DNA from 2 places in the Neptuniibacter marinus genome. Region 2 is predicted to be linked to the other one. Evidence: predicted binding sites of a transcription regulator. Region 2 holds the regulator's gene; the other holds the start of a gene.

Region 1 (7,436 bases), 1.1 Mb from region 2:
TTCAGGTACCCCCCCCGTTTTTATCTGAGCCACAATTGTTTTAATTCTATGCTCTAACTCATCCATAAAAGGCTGATAAGCTTGATTTTTTTCAGCCATCGCCTGTAACTGATGCTCCCATTGAGCAGTCATATCGGGATATGTAGATTCACGGGGCAAAGCATGTATCAAACCTCGTGCTGCAGCGGTGCTAAGGATCGACTTGCCGTTTCTTACCAATAGTTTTCTTTTGAACAGCGTTTCCATAATGCCTGCTCGCGTCGCTTCAGTACCTAGCCCATCGGTTTCTTTTAAAATTTTCTTTAACTCTTTATCCGCTACAAATCGAGCGATCCCCGTCATAGCTTGTAGTAAACTGGCTTCGGTAAAATGCTTAGGCGGTTCGGTTTTTTTATCTTTTATCTGACCTTCACGACAAATTAACTCCGTATTTTTATCCAGCACAGGAACTATATTTCCTTCCTCCTCCTTACTGTCCTTACCTATTAATGCTTTCCAGCCCGCATCAATAAGAACACGCCCTTTCGCAATAAAACATCCACCGGCTATATCAAATACCAACTTAGAATCCGCATAGAGCGCAGCGGGATAAAACTGCATAATATATTGTCGTGCTATCTGCTGATAAATATTCCGCTCATAACTTGATAAACTACTTAGCGATTGTTTTTTAGGTGTCGGAATAATCGCATGATGGGCATCTACTTTTTTGTCATTCCACGCCTTAGATTTAAGGTGTCGATCAGCCTTATTGATAGCGGTACTCAATGTTTGTTCATTAGCCGCTATGGCATCCAGAACAGCGCCGGACTGTTTGTAATGATCATTAGGTAAATAACGGCTATCAGAGCGAGGGTAGGTAATTAGCTTGTGTTTTTCATACAGCGACTGACAAGTATCTAAGACCTGTTGAGCACTCATACCAAAACGTTTTGATGCATCGATCTGCAGTGCCGATAAAGAGTAAGGTAATGGCGGCGCTTGTTTGCTTTGCTTTTGCTCTGAAGTAACAACCTGCGCCGGTTGACCCACAATACGTGAAGCAACATTCTCCACAAGCTTTCGGTTTATAACTCTTCCTTCTTCATCTTGCCAAGGCTGACAAGCCTCACTCGGCTGCCAACGTGCATAAATTTCCAGCAAAGGATTTTGCTGATAAGGGATAATGGCATCCAGTGTATAAAAATCTTTAGGGATAAAGTTTTCTATTTCTTCATCACGGCGCACAACCAAACCCACCAGAGGCGACTGAACACGGCCAACAGACAACACCCCTTTATAACCCGCTTTTTGTCCAAGTAGTGTATAGCCTCTAGACATATTCATTCCATACAACCAATCAGCTCTTGAACGTGCTAAGGCTGAAACCGATAGAGGAATAAACTCTTTGTTACTTCGCATTTGATGTAAAGCGGTTTTCACTGCGGGTAGATTCAAATCATTGATTAATAATCGTTGGATACGTTCTTTTTTAGTTTTACTGACTTTGCAGTAATCAATAACTTCATCCACTAATAACTGCCCCTCACGATCAGGGTCACCGGCATGTACTATAGAATCAAACTCTTTCAGCAGCTTGCGTATAACAGACAGTTGTTTTGCAGCGGATTTACGGGGCTTCAGTCGCCATTGTTGAGGGATAATCGGTAGATCTTCTAGTGACCAGCGTTTATATTTTTCATCATATGCATCAGGTTCAACCTGCTCAAGCAGATGACCTATACACCAAGTGACAGTATCGCCATTGGCTGCCCGAATACACCCCTCCTCTTTTTTATGGGGTTTTGGCAGTGCATCAGCGATCGCTCGCCCTAAACTGGGTTTTTCGGCTATATATAAAATCATGGAAATAAACTGTATATAAAAACAGTACTTAACGGTATAGGAATTTAAGCCTGTAATCCAGAAAAAACCAACACTAAATCATTTTTAAAGGCGCTTGATCAAGAATGGCCATCTGCTCTCTTAACTCTAAAATATGCTCGCCCCAATAGCGGCTAGTATTAAACCAGTTAAAGCTATGTGGAAATGCGGGATCTTCCCAGCGCTTAGCTAACCAAGCGCTATAGTGCATAATTCTCAAACTCCGTAAGACCTCAATTAAACGAAGCTCTGTAGTTCTAAAATCATTAAATTCATTATACCCATCAACGATTTCGGAGAGTTGTGCCGTTTGCTCATGGCGGTCCCCTGATAACAGCATCCAAATATCCTGCATGGCCGGAGCCATACGCGCGTCATCGAAATCAACAAAATGAGGGGCATCATCTCGCCACAACATATTGCCAGAGTGACAGTCGCCGTGAACACGAATCTTCTTTATCTCGCCACACTGTTGAGTGATCTCATCAATCGCTTGTAACAGGTCAGCAGAGACCGATGTATAAGCCGCTTTAAGATCCAAGGGAATAAAGTGCTCTGAGACAAACGCTACACTCTCATAACCAAAATTTTGCGTAGTAATTTCGGGGCGGTGAGTAAAAGGTTTAACCTCACCAACACGGTGCATTCGGCCCAGCAATCGACCTAATACAAACAGGTTATCCATATTATCAAGTTCAGGCGCATGTCCACCCTTTCGAGGAAAAAGTGAAAACATAAACCCTTGATAATCAAACAGTGTATTACCTTCCTCATTTTTTAAAGGGGTAACAATTGGGAGTTCATGTTCGGCCAATTCAAACGAAAATTCGTGCTCTTCCAAAATCTGCTCTCGGCTCCAACGGTTGGCCCGATAAAACTTCGCAATCAGCGGCTCTTTATCTTCAATACCTACCTGATAAACACGATTTTCATAGCTATTTAATGGAAAGGTCCGACCATCACACCAAAACCCTTGCGTCTCAACAGCATCCATCAAAAATGAGGGTGTTAAGCGTTCAAAGGGATGGGTCTTATCATGCTCAGGCATTTTATCTTCAGACATTCTATTCCTAGCTATAAATTACAGTATGGCTGGAGATTACGTTTAAGCGTTAGCCGCTGCAAGCCATTAAAGGGCTATTTTTTAATACAATTTACAACATTAAAAACGATTAAATGCAGGCGCTATGATCAGTTTTTGATATAGTTTCGCAACATCTATATTTTGTATTAAGAGATTGTTATGGCAGGTTCACTGAAAGATCAATTACTAAACATCGGCCTCGTTGATCAGAAGAAAGCGAAAAAAGCCGATTCAGACAAGAAGAAACAGAAAAAACAGGCTAATAAAGCGCGGAAATCCGGCCAAGCAGTCATCGACGAACAAGCGATTAAACAACAAGCACTCGAGCAGCAGCGTAAAGAGAAACAAGAGCGTGACCGCCTACTCAATCTACAGCGCGATGAGGAGCGCCAGAACCGAGAGATTGAAGCGCAATGCCGACAAATGATCATGCAGCAGCAGATCAATATTCCAGACAATGCTGAGCTCACATACAACTTTGTCTACGATAAAAAAGTTAAAACAATGTACGTTACCAGCGACTTACAGACACAGTTGATACGTGGCCAAGTAGCCATTGCTACACTCGATGAAAAGTTTTACTTAATCCCCGATAAGTTCGCAGAAAAGATTGAACAACGTATACCTGATTACGTTATTCGCGTTCAACCTGAAGAAGAACCGGATGAAGATGACCCTTACGCCGATTATAAGATCCCTGATGATCTTATGTGGTAGTCGAACTAGGAATTGAAAGACCTTTCGCACGGGCGCTGGCTATAGATATAAGTAGCGCCCTACTGAATAGCGATTAAACTCAGGTCAAAGCTTAATCCCTAACAGAACATGAAAGAAATTCTTTACCTTGTCCGTAATCAAATCATTTTATACGGCCTAACAACTAAATGAATAAGGTAAAAACTGTTTTATTATCTGGCCAATAGCTGAAAGTGGGTATAACCATCCCATTGACTAAAGCCAATAAGAACCCTTTTATCTGATGAAAGAATTTCATACATTAGTGTTTACATTAAAGCAAAGTGCATATCTGTCGATAACCCATTTATCGCTATAATATGGAAATACAAAATCGGGATCATAAGGGTCCTTTTTTGTCTGTGGAGGAATTACCCGTGCAAGTTTTATTAAGCAGCCAAGCAGCCTATTCTCAGGTTCGCCAAGAAACATTGGTAACCGGTGGGTTTGCAGATGGTAAAGACAGCAGTGGTCGTTCTGCATCTGCGGCAGATAAGTTAGTCGCCAAACTAGCAGAAAATATTCCTGGAATGAGCTTATCTGAGATGAAAGGTCTCGATGCAAATGATTACTCTCCAGAAAAAGTAGCTTCTCGGATTTCCGATTTTGTTGCCCAAGGGTTAGAGCAAGCTCGTTCTCGCGGCGCTTCTGACGCTGATCTCGATCGCATGTACCAAGCAGCTGTATCGGGTGTTGAGAAAGGCTTTAAAGAAGCCACGGAGATACTAGAAAAGCTGAATATGCTCACCGAAGATACATCCGCCACTATAGATCAAACTAAAGACCTCACCTTTGACGCACTAGCCGCAATTGCACCAACAGCAAGCACTGAAGACGTGGCAGCAACAAGCAGCCAAACATCTATCTCTGCCGCTGAGCGTTATTCCAAAGCAGAATCCTTCTCTATGGAAGTGATGACCCAAGAAGGCGACAAGGTCTCAATCTACTTTGATAGTGAAGCCAGCATTACAGCGTCCCTTGGTGCATATACTGATGGTGAAACCAGTGCCGTCTCTTATGGTATTGACCGTAACGCCAGCAGTAACTTTAGCTTTAGTGTAGAAGGCGATCTTAATGAAGAAGAGTTAGACGCCCTCACCTCCTTAATTCAAGACATTAATCTGATTGCAGAAGATTTCTACAGCGGTGATGTTCAGGATGCTTTTAATCAAGCGGCCGAATTAGAAATGGACAAATCCCAATTAATGAACTTGAATGTAACTATGACTCAGTCAACGAGTTACTCTGCAGTAGCCGCTTATGAGCAAGTTCAGCAGTATGATAATCCGCTCGGCGATAACGGGCGTCACTTAGGTGGCATGATGCAAAACATGGAGAACTTCATGAATAATCCAGCACTTGGATTCTTAGAAGATAGCTCTTTATTTGGCGCCAGCTTATTAGAAAATTTGATCCAAGAAGATATACGTTACAAAGATGCGGATGAAGAATCCCAGAGTAAACTAGATAATAACGTTGGTTTATTGCAAAGCATTATGGCTCAGTTTTCTCAGGAAAATGCAGACGATTAACCCCCTTCTTAATCGCTGCAATATACGTAAAACCGGCCTTTTAATGGCCGGTTTTTTTTATGCCGCTCAATCGCTCCCATATAAAGACAAGGGCTGATATGATCAGCCCTATAATTCATCATCATTTGATCATGTATCCATGAGCTCTCCCTTTACACTGCGCCCTTATCAACAAGATGCTGTAGACGCCACTCTACAACACTTCCGTAAAACGGAGGATGCAGCCGTCATTGTGCTGCCCACTGGCGCAGGAAAGAGCTTAGTCATAGCAGAGCTGGCCAAACTCGCAAAACGAAAAATATTGGTCTTAGCCCATGTAAAAGAACTAGTTGAGCAAAACCACGCTAAGTATGAAAGCTACGGGCTCAAAGGCGGAATATTCTCCGCAGGTTTAAAGCGCAAACAAAATGATTTTCAAGTTACCTTTGCCAGTATCCAGTCCGTATCAGCTAATCTTGACCGTTTCTCAGCAGAATACTCACTGCTGATTATTGATGAATGCCACCGCCTAAATGATGATGACGACAGCCAATACGGCAAGATTATCAGCCAACTCCGTTCACTCAACCCACAGCTAAAAGTACTCGGGCTAACCGCTACACCTTACCGGCTAGGCATGGGATGGATCTATCAATACCATCACCGTGGTTTTGCTCGTAGTAGCGATCCAAAACCCTTTAAATACTGTATTTACGAACTTCCCTTAAGTTATATGGTTCGTAACGGCTATCTAACTGAGCCTAAATGTATTGATGCCAGCATTACCCAATATGACTTCTCCGCATTAAAGCAAAACCGTTTTGGCGAATATGCAGAAGCAGAAGTAAACCAATTACTAGGCAAACATCCCCGCGTAACACAAACGATTATTGAACAAGTCAAAGCATTGTCTCAAACCCGTCAAGGTGTCATGGTATTCGCTGCTACCGTAAAACATGCACAAGAGATCTGCGGCTACCTCCCAGTAGATCAAACCGCCTTAATTACTGGTGCGACTGACAACAAAGAGCGCGATCAACTCATACAAAGCTTTAAGCAGAAAAAACTGAAATTTCTGGTTAATGTCTCTGTACTTACGACAGGTTTTGATGCGCCCCACGTAGACTTTATTGCCATCCTACGCCCAACCCAATCGGTAAGTTTGTATCAGCAAATTGTTGGCCGTGGTCTTCGCCTTGCAGAGGGGAAAACTGACTGCCTGGTCATTGACTATGCCGGCAACCACTTTAACCTGCATCACCCTGAAGTGGGGGAAAAGAAACCCAACCCTGATACTGATCCAGTACAAGTCTTTTGCCCTAGCTGTGGCTTTGCCAATATATTCTGGGGGAAAACGGATGATGAAGGGAACGTGATCGAACATTACGGTCGTCGCTGTCAAGGTTTACTAGATTTCGACCCTACAGATAAGCAAGAGCTAAAACAGCAACCACAACAGTGTGATTACCGTTTTAGATTTAAGGAATGCCCTCACTGTAACGCCGAAAACGACATCGCTGCACGCAACTGCCATAAATGCAAAATGGCGATTATCGATCCCGATGACCAGTTAAAAAACGCCTTAAAACTAAAAGATGCAATGGTTATTCGCTGTTCAGGCATGGAACTCAGCAGCGTACAAGATCGCTTAAAAGTCACCTACTATGGAGAGGATGGCGAAGAACTGAGCGAATCTTTTGATTTTTCTAAACACAGCCAGACAACTGTATTTAACAATCTATTTGGCAAACGCATCGCTAATGCGCAAGCCCCTAAAACCCTGAACAACATTTCCGAAGTACTCGCCATCAAGTCACTTCTTACGGCCCCAGACTTCGTCATCGCCCGTAAGCAAAAACACTACTGGCGCGTTCAAGAACGGATCTTCGATTACGAAGGTAAATACCGTAAAGCCAATCAACTTTAAGTAGAAGGCCCACCTCCGAAATTTTTCCTACTTCAACCGTTCCAAGATTAATCATTTACATCGAACTGAATATCATTACAACAGCGCAGGCATCCGTTCGACTCTGATATCCATACGCAGTAGATCCACTGGATCACCAAATTGGCTATATATCGCCACATCAGCAGCATCTCGACCGTAGGCGATCGCAACACGTCCACCATATCGGCTATTCTGAGTCGGATCGAATGCATACCAGCGCCCTCCGACATAAGCCTCAAACCAAGCATGAAGATCCATAGGTTCAAGCCCTTCAAGATAACCAACAACCATTCGA
Region 2 (7,436 bases):
ATCTTCCGCTTCTTTTACTGCAATAGCACACTGTTGATCTAAGCGCGTAGCAAACACTGATGTAAACGCTTTCGGCATATGCTGAACCAGTAAAATAGGATGGGGAAAGTTAGCCGGAATCTGTGTCAAAATTTGCTGTAGCGCAGCGGGTCCTCCAGTAGATGAGCCTATAACAACGACTCTACAATCAGGCACGACCTTTTTACCATGAGAGCTTTGAGATAGACGAGAGGCTGTCTTCGCGGGCTCTTTTGTCAGTCCAGATTGAGCACTATTAGATGAAAAGCGATTACTGGAGGTTGGTGATCTAGGTGACTTGGATGCTAATAGCGGCTCGGACTTAAACACTCTAGATGAGCTAGCACTTGGATCAGAAAAACGGCTCCGCAAGCCTGCATGCCGAGAGCGCCCTAGCTCTACAACCTTGTCTCGTAGTTGCTTTTCTAAAGAATCGGAATGCGCCATCCATGCACGCATATCCTTAGAAAGGTAATCAAGTGCTCCAGCTTCAAGCGCTTGTATAGTTACTCGAGCCCCCTCAGATGTTAATGATGATAGCATCAATATATTTGTAGGGCATTCACGCATTATGATTCGAACGGCTTCAATACCATTCATTTGCGGCATTTCAACATCCATAGTAATAAGGTTAGGGCGCAAGCTCTTAGCTTGCTCTATAGCCTCTTTACCATTTTTTGCGGTGCCTACAACCTCTATCCGGCTATCCCCAGAAAGCAGATCGCTGATACGATGTCTAAAAAAGCCCGAATCATCAACAATCAGCACCTTAACTGGCATAAATCACGCTCCTATCGAAATTATTAAGAAGCGTAATGTTTAAGCAAGTTGGGAATATCAATAATCAGTGCAATCCGCCCATCGCCAGTAATTGTCGCACCAGAAAGTCCAGGAGTGCCATGTAGAATAGTACCTAATGGTTTTATCACTACCTCTTCTTGACCAACCAGCTGATCGACAATAAAACCCACTCGTTGCGTACCTACAGTTACAATAACCACATGTCCTTGCTCAGGAAGCTCTGCACTGTGCAGACCATCGATCAACCAACGTTTTAGATGGAAAAGCGGTAACGCTTGATCACGCACGATAATTACTTGCTGTCCATCAACTACGTTTGTTTTTGTTAAATCTAGATTGAATATTTCATTTACATTTACAAGAGGCAGAGCAAAGGCTTGCTCCTCCAAAATAACCATTAAGGTTGGCATAATAGCTAATGTTAAAGGAACCTGAATCGCTATACGTGAACCTTGACCGATCACTGAATCAATACTCAATGTACCATTCAGCTGGGTAATCTTAGTTTTAACTACATCCATGCCGACACCACGGCCAGACACATCAGAAATCTCTTTCTTAGTTGAGAAGCCTGCCGCAAAAATCAAGTTAAAACATTCTTGCTCAGTCAGTCTGCGAGCAGCTTCAGCATCCATCATACCGCGCTCAATAGCGAGCTCTCGTAGCTTTTCTGCATCCATTCCGGCACCATCATCCTGTATTGTTAGCAGAATGTGATCGCCTTCCTGCTCTGCAGACAAAAGTACATGACCTTCACGCTCTTTACCCGCAGCCTCCCTAATATCAGGCGTTTCGATACCATGGTCAACCGCATTACGTACTAAGTGAATAAGCGGATCTGCCAAAGCTTCAACCAAATTTTTATCTAAATCTGTCTCTTCACCCCGTAGTTCAAGGCGAATCTCTTTCTTTAAATTTCGAGATAAATCTCGAATTAAACGCGGAAAACGGCCAAATACTTTTTTCACCGGCTGCATTCGCGTTTTCATCACCGACATTTGTAGATCAGCGGTTACCATATCTAAAGTGCCGAGAGCTTTTGCCATCTCTTCATCTTCGCGGGTAACACCTAAACGGACCAACCGATTCCTAACTAGTACTAGCTCACCCACCATATTCATAATTTTATCAAGTAAGCGCGTATCTACACGTACATTACTTTCTGGCTGTGGCTTGGCTTGTGGATGATCCGCTTTAACAACGGCGGAAACGGCGTTATCTTTCTTCTCAGCCACTGGCGTTGGAGTAGGCGCTACAGCAGCAACAGGGGCGGGTGTTACAACAGCGGCTGGCGCTGGAGCAGGGACGGGTTCATGTACTGTTTCAACAATAGGCGCTTCCACAAAAGCGCCTTTACCTTGTGCTTGTAGCTCATCTAATAAAGCTTCAAATTCATCGTCTGTAATTAGCTCTGGATCGGCAGAATCATCAACAGCTGGCGGCTCTTTAGTAGCTACCGCTGCATCAGGTCCTTTACCTGGACCATGCAATTCATCCAACAAGGCATCAAATTCATCATCGGTAATAAGGCTATCATCTACAGGCGCTTCATTAACTTCCGCAGCGACCTCGGGCAAGTCACCAAGATCATCCAGCAGCATATCAAATTCATCAATTGTAGGATCCTGTGTATTAGGCGCACTAGATGTCTGTGCAGGAACAGGGTCTGGAGTTGGGACAGTTTTAGCGGCAGCAGGTTTAGGAGCTTCACCCTTAGTAAAGGCGACCAACGCTTGGATCAGTTGTGGATTGGCTGGTTCGAGCTCCTCTCCATTGCGCACAGCTTCAAACATAACATTGACACTATCTAAAGCTTGGAGCACTACATCCATGAGTTCCGAGGTAACTTTAATATCGCCATTACGCAGCATATCAAACAGATTTTCAGCATTGTGGCAGCAATCAACCATAGGCTCTAATTGCAAAAAACCAGCACCGCCTTTAACTGTATGAAAACCTCGGAAAATAGCATTGAGCAGATCACTATCGTCAGGACGTTGTTCCAGATCGACTAACTGTTCGGATAATTGCTCAAGGATCTCTCCTGCCTCAACAAGAAAATCTTCAAGAATTTCCTGATCCACTTCCAAACTCATATGGCGCTCCTCTTAAAAACCCAGACTGGATAACAAATCATCAACTTCATCTTGATCACTGACTACATCAGCGCTATCTTTCTTGATTTGTGGTCCTTCAGCCTGAATAGGATTCTTATTATTAGTCTGTTCATTTTCAGACTCTGTGGACATGTCGACGCCCGATATTTTTTCCACCTGTGCCGCCATTCCCATCAATGCAACAAGATGGCTTTCAACATTAGTGACGAGATTGATCACACGTCTAATCAACTGGCCAGTAATATCTTGGTAACTCTGAGAGACAACAATATCCGTTAATTCTTCACGTAATGTGCTGATTGTTTGTTCTGATTCTTCTTTGACTGCACAGGTTCTATCGTAAACGCCATTAAGCGATTTATGCTCTTTTTCCAACTGCCCAACTAATAACAATAAGTCTTTAAACCGCTCGCTTTGCTTATCTAATTTATCAACCAGAACAAGCGCTTTATCAACTCGGTCCATGGTCTCGTGGGCATTTTTTTCAGTCACTTCGATAACATAGTTCAAGTGATCAGCTGCATCAGTATCAGGCTGAGCAGTGCCATCAATTTCTAGGCTACGCCCAAGTTCACTTGAAAACGATTTAATTGCTTCATGAAGTCCACGTGTCAAATGCCCTACTTCACTAAAAAACGTTTGGTGACGAAACTCATGAAGTTCGCGAATAATCTCCATCGCATCAGGTAATTTACCTTCGTTGAGAACAGAAACAAGTTCCTGCGCCTTCAACTGCAATTCCATTTCAAAGTGACTTAAGCCATTGCCTGTTTCTGAAATCATTTAAAACTGACCTTTTATTATTTAACTCAGGCGCTCAAAGATTTTATCAATCTTTGCTTTAAGTACCGCAGCAGTAAACGGTTTAACAACATAACCATTCACCCCAGCCTGAGCGGCAGCAATGATTTGCTCTTTTTTAGCTTCAGCAGTAACCATTAATACTGGCATTGCGGCCAAGTTAGGATCAGAACGAACCTCTTTCAAGAGATCGATCCCTGTCATTCCTGGCATATTCCAGTCAGTCACTAAGAAATCAATACCGCCTTGTTTCAGAATTGGCAAAGCAGTCTGCCCATCATCCGCTTCAAGAACATTTGTCATGCCCAAGTCACGTAGTAAATTTTTTATAATTCGTCTCATTGTGGAGAAATCATCCACTACAAGAATCTTCATGTCTTTATTCAAGACCAGCCTCCAATTAACTCTGCACAACCCAGTGAGTCTACACTAAATTACCGCAATTACGTTGAGCCTTAGCAACTTATTATTGCCATTCACTTAATCGCGATCGCAATCTTAATGCTGCCTGACTATGAATCTGGCTTACCCTAGATTCACTAACCCCTAAAACCTGACCAATCTCTTTTAAATTAAGCTCTTCATCATAATAGAGCGCTAATACTAATTTTTCCCGTTCCGGCAAATTACTTATAGCGCCACTTAGTGCTTTTAAAAACGATTCTCGCTCAAAATGCTGATTTGGCCCGGGATCATCATTAGCAAATGTCTCTCCTGGCCCTTCGTGCTGAGGATTAATCATCTCTTCAAAGCTAAACAAACGACTATCAAGAGTATCTTTTAACAAATTGTGGTATTCATCCACAGAGATCCCCAACTCTTTTGCTACTGAAGCATCACTAGCATCTCGGCCTGTCCGCGATTCTATCTGCTGAATTGCCTCAGTCACTCGCCGACTATTTCGGTGTACTGACCGCGGAGTCCAATCTCCTCGGCGCACCTCATCAATAATAGAGCCACGAATGCGGATCCCTGCATAAGTTTCAAAGCTAGCACCTTTTGCAGCATCGTATCGCTTAGCCGCTTCAAGCAGGCCAATCATACCCGCTTGAATTAAGTCATCGAGCAACACTGTGGCTGGCAATCGAGCCAGTAAGTGATGGGCGATACGTTTAACTAGCGGCGCATACTGCTGAATTAACTCATCACTCGATTGTAATTGCAGCTGGTTGTACATACTGCCTCTTTATCAATCCGATGGGCGAGCTCCTTGTACAAGCCGCTCAACAAAAAACTCTAAATGACCTCGGGGCACAGCTTGAACTGGCCACCCATTTACTTTATTCGCTAATTGACGATATGCCAAGGATACTTTGCTCTTTGGAAAAGCTTTTAAAACAGCGACTTGGCGTTGCACCGCTTTACGAACATTTTCATCATAAGGGATTGAACCCACATATTGAAGCGTGACGTCAAGAAACCGATCAGTAACCGTTAATAACTTACCAAACATATTTCTACCTTCATTGTCCGTTCTTACCATATTGGCAAGGACACGAAAGCGCGTCATTTTATAATCCCGATTTAACAGTTTAATTAAAGCGTAAGCATCTGTAATCGACGTAGGCTCATCACATACAACAACTAGCACTTCCTGAGCAGCTTTCACAAAACTAACCACAGAATCCGAAATACCTGCCGCGGTGTCAATGATTAACGCATCAATATCATCAGAAACCTCATTAAAAGCATGGATTAGCTCCGCATGCTCATGAGGGGAAAGCGCTGTCATCTCCTGCGTACCGGAGCAAGCGGGTACAATTTTTAAATTTTCACAGACATCCAGCATGACCTCTTTTAGCCCACACTCACCACTTAAAACATCTGCAATATTTTTTTTCGGGCGCAAACCAAGCAACACATCAACATTAGCCAAGCCCAAGTCGGCATCCATTAGCACTGTACGATGTCCCATGTCGCTTAACGCCATAGCTAAGTTCACAGAGACATTTGTTTTACCAACCCCGCCTTTCCCACCTGTCACAGCAATTACTTTAACGGGCTTATGTTGATCAATCATTATTTCACCACTAACCCATTTTATACGCTGAGTCTAACGCGACCGCATTTTTTTCAGCTTCAATTGCTCTTTGCGCCGTAATCACAGCCCTACTTACAAGCTCATGTTTTTGAGCAATATCGATATCATCAGGTATTCGCTGCCCATCAGTGACATAAGTCACGGGTAAGCGTTTTTCCACAATTAGCGAGATCGCCTCGCCCAAACTACCTGACTCATCCATTTTGCTTAAGACACAACCATTCAACCCAAGGTTTTTATAAACATTAAAAGCTTGTTCAACGACTCGGCGCTGACTACTACAAGAAACGACTAATAGTTTTTTTAATCGCAAAGTGACACTTTCAAGCATTTCCAGCTGCGCCTCGCTATGCGGCTCTTGCGCATTCAATCCCGCCGTATCAATCAGCACGAGGCGTTTATTCTTAAGAGAGTGTAGAACATCATCTAAGCTATTTGCTGCATCAACGACCCTGACGGGGACATCCAAGATACGCCCAAATGTACGCAACTGTTCATGGGCTGCTATACGGAAGGTATCAGTTGTCACTAAGGCTAAGCTAGAACTGCCATATTTCAATACATAGCGCGCCGCTAGCTTACCTATAGTGGTTGTTTTACCTACACCTGTAGGCCCTACAAATGCAACCATACCACCACGTTCAATAAAATCCTCGCCTAGTACAGGAATAGAATCCGATAAGCGAGACAACGCATTTTTCCATGCTTTATTAGGCGGCAGCCCCACCTCCATTGAACCTAAAAGATGGGCTGATAATTTTTCACTAACACCTAACATTTCCAACTTTCGCTGTAATGGGGGTTTTGAAAAACCAGAATTAACATTTGATCCTGATAAAGCCTGCTGACTTAATAGATTTTTGAGCTGCTCAATTTCATTCTGCATTGATCTAATTAAGCTACCTCCCCTCTCCTCTTCAGGCTGAGGGATTGATAGTTCTTCACGCAGATCAAGACCAAGATCAGCATCATCAAGCACCGAACCTGTCATGAAGTTTCGGTGAGCGGCATCCGCTTTCTTCTTCTGCCTCTCTTTAAGTGAGGCTAAGATTGCGCGCAGCTCATCATCATCATTATCAAGCTGCCGGTTAACTTTGCCAGATGTGTCATAATTTTGACCACTCCCCATCTCAGCTTCAGCGATCTGCATTCGGGCCTTTTGCAATTCACTTGCCAGATCCCCTTTTTGACCATGAGTTAAGACGTCAATTTGGCTTTGCCGTTTTTGCTCTACTTTCTTCTTACGAGAAAACTCGTGTTGTGCCGCCTCATAATCATTTTCATGGGCAGCAACAACCTCAACACCACCCGCAACGCGATGGTTCGATACAATGACGGCATCAGGACCTATTTCATCCCGGACCCTACGCATGGCCTGGCGCATATCTGGTGCGAAGTAACGTTTTACTTTCATATCAATTCCTTATCGGCCAAATAAGGCTCAGCTAAAATATACTTAACCATTAACTTCACCTCCCACCGTTGCAACGATAGTGACCTTTTTATTTTCAGGAATTTCCTGATAGGAGAGCACATGGATCTGATGCTCGCCATAACGAACAAACTTGGACATTAACGGTCGAACAGGCGCTGCGACCAATAGCACTGAAGGACGCCCCATCATCTCTTGCTGTGTAGCTGTTTCAGACAAAGACGTT

The links. Region 2 encodes FliA, which starts transcription of late flagellar genes. Its sites were predicted from a motif close to CTAAAGTTNNNNNNNNNNCNGCCGATA; they were not measured.
Region 1: a site for FliA is predicted at 3,957-3,983, ahead of ACOQOE_RS08450 (DUF5610 domain-containing protein). Genes of this name have one in related genera too.

What each region holds. Positions count from the first base shown of each region.
Region 1 is NZ_OZ245004.1:1,823,516-1,830,951, reverse strand. It holds gene ACOQOE_RS08465 (DNA topoisomerase III) at 1-1,845, opposite strand, end outside; gene ACOQOE_RS08460 (serine/threonine protein kinase) at 1,919-2,926, opposite strand; gene ACOQOE_RS08455 (DUF2058 domain-containing protein) at 3,107-3,664, shown strand; gene ACOQOE_RS08450 (DUF5610 domain-containing protein) at 4,060-5,214, shown strand; gene ACOQOE_RS08445 (DEAD/DEAH box helicase family protein) at 5,354-7,120, shown strand; gene ACOQOE_RS08440 (transglutaminase domain-containing protein) at 7,196-7,436, opposite strand, start outside.
Region 2 is NZ_OZ245004.1:697,800-705,235, reverse strand. It holds gene ACOQOE_RS03285 (protein-glutamate methylesterase/protein-glutamine glutaminase) at 1-798, opposite strand, end outside; gene ACOQOE_RS03280 (chemotaxis protein CheA) at 822-2,915, opposite strand; gene ACOQOE_RS03275 (protein phosphatase CheZ) at 2,928-3,719, opposite strand; gene ACOQOE_RS03270 (chemotaxis response regulator CheY) at 3,741-4,112, opposite strand; gene ACOQOE_RS03265 (RNA polymerase sigma factor FliA) at 4,204-4,914, opposite strand; gene ACOQOE_RS03260 (MinD/ParA family protein) at 4,927-5,754, opposite strand; gene flhF (flagellar biosynthesis protein FlhF) at 5,768-7,192, opposite strand; gene flhA (flagellar biosynthesis protein FlhA) at 7,235-7,436, opposite strand, start outside.